DNA from 2 places in the Rhizobium sp. TBD182 genome. Region 1 is predicted to be linked to the other one. Evidence: predicted binding sites of a transcription regulator. Region 1 holds the regulator's gene; the other holds the start of a gene.
The links. The regulator LexA, encoded in region 1, represses DNA repair genes until DNA is damaged. The targets are predictions, from matches to a motif close to TGTTCNNNNTGTGTTCNG.

Region 1 (3,082 bases):
CCATTCTTGCATGGCAGGCAGGGCGAGCAGCCGGTCGCAATAGGCTTTCGCTGCTGGCGAAAGATCCGCGCTGCCATAGGTCTGGAAACGGAATGCAACCGGGCAGAAAAAAGCATCGACCGCCGTGAACTTTTGACCGGCAAGATATGGCCCGCCGAATTTTGTGAGACCCTCGCTCCACAACGCATCGATCCGCTTTACATCGGCCTTAAGCCCGGCATCGCCGCTCCTGGGTTTGACCCGAATGCCCACCGACATGGGATAGAGATTGCGAAGCGAGGAAAAGCCGGCATGCATCTCACTTGCGGCCGAACGCGACCAGGCCCTCGCATGCTTGTCGCTTGCCCAGACACCCTGGTGTCTTTCGGCAAGATATTCGACGATCGAAAGCGTTTCCCAAACCGTCATACCCTCGTCGACCAGGCAGGGCACCTTGCCCGTCGGCGAAAAGGAGGAGAAGGATACGCCTTCGCCGAACGGAATGAGCTTTTCATCAAAGGCGATACCGAGCGTGCGCATCAATACCCACGGCCGCAGCGACCATGAAGAATAGTTCTTGTTGGCTATATAAAGATCGTACATGGCGTATCTCCCGGATATGACGCGTATTTCTACACCTGCCAAGCGTTCACGGAATATCGAAAATTATCCATGGCTCCCATAAACGCCGTTGATGAATGGTGATGTGGGGCCGCTGAGAGCGCGCCTTCGATAAGTCACCCTTTGGTGACGACTAAAACTGACTGCGCAACACGACAGAACAACGTCGCTAAAAAACAGCGGATGGGATCGCTTCGACAATTACAGCGAGCAGCCCATTCGCCACCACGCCTGTAGCGAAACCGAAGCATCTTTATGGAGCAGGAACTCAGTTTAGAAAGGGCAACGCGCATAGGCTGGATGGCGCATATCCTCGTGCACCCGCAAAAGCCCGCCACGTTTGGAAAAAGCCAAACCCAATATAGGCGCCATCTTCACGATGACGCCTATTATAACGTGAATACGTTCGGTTCGATAAGATCAATGGTAGCGGCGGATCAGCCCCACCAGCTTGCCCTGAATTTTAACCCGGTCGGGCCCGAAGATACGGGTCTCATAGGCTGGGTTTGCCGCCTCGAGCGCAATGGAGGCACCCTTGCGGCGGAAGCGCTTCAGCGTGGCTTCCTCGTCATCCACCAGAGCCACAACGATATCCCCGGGATTGGCGGTGTTGCCGTTGCGGATGATGACTGTGTCGCCGTCGAAAATGCCGGCCTCGATCATCGAATCACCCTTGACCTCAAGAGCGTAATGTTCGCCCGTGCCAAGCATGTCTACTGGCACGGCCACATCATGGGTGTTGTTCTGGATGGCGGAAATCGGTACGCCCGCAGCGATGCGGCCCATGACCGGCACGGTGACAGCGCCGCCCAGATCATTGGCCGGCGTCTTGGGGGCAGGGGCCGGTTCCGGCGTTTTGGGCTTGCCAAGGCTGCCTTCGATAACGCTTGGCGAAAAGCCGCGCTGCGGCCTTGCACCCGGCGTATAAGCCTCGGGCAGCTTGATGACTTCCAGCGCCCGAGCTCTATTCGGTAGCCGACGAATGAATCCTCGCTCTTCGAGAGCGGTTATCAGGCGGTGGATGCCGGATTTCGAAGCAAGATCGAGTGCGTCCTTCATTTCATCGAAGGAGGGCGGCACGCCGGACTCTTTCATTCGTTCATGAATGAAGAGAAGCAATTCCTGCTGTTTGCGCGTGAGCATGAGGAAAACACCCTTTAGAATCGTAGTGGAAGTCGCGAAACAAATACAGAACGAACACTATATGTTCCATATGTGTTCTGCAATCCCCTAAAATTTCGTGAAGGTGCCATCTGTTGCTGTGATGATTTGCCTCATAGCACGCAATTGTGCTTTTGTGCGGTCGAAACCGTCCCGGCATGCTCCGGGCGGAAGGCCAGCAGGATACATTTTCATGACGAAACCCTATAGCGTTGACCATCTCGTTTTGCCCGTGGAAGTCATAGGCGTCGCCGTGAAGCGCCTCGTCAGTCTTGGCTTTACGGTTGCGCCGGAGGCTCTGCATCCTTTCGGCACCCAAAATGCCTGCGTATTTTTCGCCGATGGCACCTATCTGGAGCCGCTCGCAATTACTGATCCGGCTAAATATAATGCGTCAATAGAGAGGGGTGATGTTTTCACTGGCAGGGATGTGGCCTTCCGGCAACGGGACGGGCAGGAGGGTTTTTCGGCTCTTGTCGCCAGGACTGAAGACGCCTTGGTTGACCATGAGCGGTTTCGGGCAGCCGGCCTTTCGGCGGGCGATGTTTTCGAGTTTTCGCGGCCTGTTCGGATGCCGGATGGCTCGCAAGGCGAGGCGGCGTTCCGGCTTGCTTTTGCTGCAAGCGGGGCGGCCGCGGATTTCTTTTTGTTCAGTTGTCAACGGGTTCAAGCCCTTCCGGGCGATCGCACCATGCTGGAGCGCCACGCCAATGGTGTCACCGGCCTCAGTGAAATCGTCCTGTTTACCGGCGGCGATATGAAGGTGGCGGGCCTGATCGAGACGGTGTTTGGCTGTGAAGGCAAATGGTCTCCGGGCGGTGATATGGTTTTCGCGACCGGCAATGCCAGCATCAGATTGACCGGAAAACCGGCTTTCAGCGGGCAGGCCCTGAATGCTCAGGATGGCAACGAAGGCGGATTGCGCGGCGCGGGCATTGTCTTTTCGTCACACGATCTTGCCGTGACAGAGGCGGTGCTTGCTGCTAATGGCGTGTCCTGCGCAAAAGCGGACGGCCGTCTGGTGGTGCCCGCAGCACCCGGTCAGGGTGTTGCCTTCGCCTTCGAGGAAAAATGATGAGCGTTACGAACAATCTTAAAGTCACCGCCGGCGATGGCGCCAGCAAGGTTTCCTTCTCGAATACCGAGCGGTTTTCGCTGATTGCCGGCCCCTGCCAGATGGAAAGCCGCGAACATGCCTTCATGATCGCTGGCGTCCTGAAGGAGCTTTGCGACAAGCTGGGAATAGGGCTTGTCTACAAGTCCTCTTTCGACAAGGCGAACCGCACTTCGCTTTCCGGAAAACGCGGCATCGGCCTGGATA
Region 2 (3,082 bases), on a different contig from region 1:
GCTTGTAAACGTCGGCATTGTCTTGCCGTTCCCGCAAGCCTTTGTAGGAGGCATGGCGTAGCTTGCCGTCCGCCGTCCACGCCCGGAACTCGATCTCTGCAATCAGTGTTGGCTCGACCCAGACGATATCTGATTTTTCGGGAAAGGGCACCGGTGGCTGTTTCCGCTTCCAGCGCAGCTTGTCCAGCATCTTGCGCAGCCTGATCATCTCGGCTTCCTTAAAACCTGTACCGACGTTTCCGACATGAATGAGCTCGTCACCGCGATAGGCAGCAAGCGCCAGCGAGGCGAACCCGGCAGGCGATGCCGTCGATGGCTCATAGCCCACGATCATGAACGCTTCGCTCCCAACGCATTTGATCTTCACCCAGTCGCCGGTGCGGCCGGAACGATAGGGCTGATCGAGGTGCTTGCCGACGATGCCCTCGAGACCAAGGCTGCCAACGTGTTCCAGCAGGATCGCGGGATCGGCGTCAATGGTTTCCGAAAGGCGGATCGCGCCGTCATGTCCCTTCAGCGTATCCTCGAGAAGATGGCGGCGTGAGCGGTATTCAATATTCCGCAGATCATGACCGTCGAGATAGATAAGATCGAAGGCGTAGAGGATGGCGTCCGAAGCTCGGCTGCCAGCAGTCTTTCCAGAGGCACCCAACGATTTCTGCAGCAGCCCGAAATCCGGCCGCCCTTCATCGTCAAGCACAACTGCCTCGCCATCGATGATCATCGTTGCCGGCCCAAGCGCCCGGGCAGCCTGCTCGATCGCCGGAAACCGGTGCGTCCAGTCATGGCCGCTACGCGTGAGGATGCGGACCCCAGTCGGCTCGATATGGACAGCCAGTCGATAGCCGTCCCATTTCAGCTCCCAGCTCCATTGATCGCCTTGTGGAGGATGCGCCTTCAATTGGGCGAGCGCCGGCTCGACGCGATCGGGCATCGGATCAAACAGCAGCTGTGGCTGTGCGGGATTGCGCTTCCGACGCGGCTTTGACCGCAGCGGGGCTTCGCTATCACGAAGGAGCGGCTTTGATCTCGGTGGCTTCGTCATGCAAACGAGTTCAGCACGAAAACCTTAAGAAGATTATGACGCCGTTCATCTATCCCCGCTATCCACCATTCTGGACCCGACAGACGCAGGGGCCGCAAAAAATTCTGTTTCCCCTTACCTCCTTGAATCCTTTTCGAATCTTCGACTTTGCTAATACTGGGATAATATTCCTCAACCATGTGGTGCTTGACTCTTTTGCATTACGAGAACAAACAATGAACATATAGCCCGTACGACATGATGTCGATCCTTTGAACACGACCTTGAAGGGAGCCGTGAACGATGACTGCTGCCCGTCAGAGGGTGATTTGCGACTTGCGCGATCGCATAGCGTCGATGGAAGGGGTATCCGCGACGCGGGCCGGAACACTCGCCTTCGGCGTTCCCGAGATCGATGCGGCCTTGCCCGGCGGTGGTCTCGCCTATGGCGCGTTGCACGAGTTTGCAGGCGGTGGCTCGGGCACCGTCGATGGCGCAGCGGCAGCCCTTTGTGTTGCCGGCATTGCCGCACGAACAAAAGGCCCCGTCATCTGGTGTCTGACGCGGCCGGATCTGTTTTTTCCGGCTCTGGCCCATGTGGGTCTGCATCCTGACCGCGTCATCTTTGTTGAATCCGACAAGGAAGAGGATGTGCTTGCCAATATGGAGGAGGGCCTTTCCTTCGGCGGACTTGGCGCCGTCGTCGGTGAACTTGTCCGCTTGCCCATGGTCAGTTCCCGCCGGTTGCAGCTTGCAGCCGAGCGAACCGGGACCATGGCGCTTGGCGTTCGGCGATGGCGGCGACAGACGGAGGCCAATGACTTTGGCCAGCCGACGGCCTCGACCACGCGGTGGCGTGTCAGCGTGATGCCGTCGGAAGAGTTGCCGGTAGCGGGGGTGGGCAGGCCCCAATGGTTTCTGGAATTGATGCGCGTGAAAGCGGGTGAGTGTGCTGAGTTTCTCGTGAGGGCGTGTGATGACAAGGGTCGTCTCGATCTATCTTCCGGATCTGCCGACAGATCGCATTCGTCGGGCCGATCCGTCTATTGCGCCTGAACAGCCAATCGCCGTGATCGCAAAAAGCGGCTCGAAGCGATGGGTGTCTGCCGCCGATCCGGCTGCCAGAAAGGCGGGCGTGCATACCGGCATGGCAGCCGCAAAGGCGCAGTCGCTGTTTCGTGGCCTGATGCTGGTTGACGCTGATGCCGAAGCCGATCGAGCCGCACTTGAGCGCATCACGCTCTGGGCGCTGACGATCTATTCGCCAATCGTCGCGGTCGACGGGATTGATGGCATCGTCATGGATACAGAAGGCGCCGATCATCTGCAGGGTGGCGAACTATCAATGGTGAATGGCATCGCCAACCGGTTCCTCGCGAAAAAGCTGACCGCTCGTGTGGCGGTTGCCGACAGCTGGGGTGCTGCCCATGCTTGCGCCCGCGCCATCAATCGCGAAACGATTGTCGTTCCACCGGGCGAGACGGCCCGTGCCGCCGAAAAACTGCCGATCTCGCTTTTGCGCCTGCCGTCAAAGATCGTCTCTGATCTGCGCATTCTCGGTTTCCAGACGATCGGCGAACTTGCCAACACCCCGCGGGCCCCGCTGACATTGCGTTTCGGTCCAGAGGTCGGCCGCCGTCTCGACCAGATGCTGTGTCGTGTCGCCGAGCCGATCGAGCCGATCCGGACCGCAGAGCTGGTTGAAGTCTCCAAGACCTTCGCCGAACCGATCGGGGCTGCGGAAACCATCGACAAATATGTTGGCCGTCTGGTCGTCCAACTCGTTGGCGAACTCCAGAAGCGCGGGCTTGGCGTGCGCCGTGCCGACCTGATCGTCGAGAAGGTCGATGGCACGAGACAGGCCATCCGCGCCGGAACCGCCAGACCCGCCCGCGATGTCGCCTGGCTGACAAAACTGTTTCGGGACCGGACGGAAAAGATCGAGCCGGGCTTCGGGATCGAAAAGCTGATCCTGGTCGCCGTGATAGCCGAGCCTCTCGAGGAGGCTCAGAAAGCCTCTGCTCTGGTCGAGGATGACGTCACTGATGTAACGCCGCT

Region 2: T18_RS22735 (ImuA family protein) is a predicted target of LexA. The motif match lies at 1,250-1,267, and genes of this name have one in related genera.

What each region holds. Positions count from the first base shown of each region.
Region 1 covers NZ_BDLN01000001.1:498,601-501,682, reverse strand. The annotation lists gene T18_RS02585 (glutathione S-transferase family protein) at 1-582, opposite strand, end outside; gene lexA (transcriptional repressor LexA) at 1,021-1,743, opposite strand; gene T18_RS02575 (VOC family protein) at 1,955-2,836, shown strand; gene kdsA (3-deoxy-8-phosphooctulonate synthase) at 2,836-3,082, shown strand, end outside.
Region 2 covers NZ_BDLN01000010.1:69,474-72,555, reverse strand. The annotation lists gene ligD (non-homologous end-joining DNA ligase) at 1-1,045, opposite strand, end outside; gene T18_RS22735 (ImuA family protein) at 1,328-2,080, shown strand; gene T18_RS22730 (Y-family DNA polymerase) at 2,001-3,082, shown strand, end outside.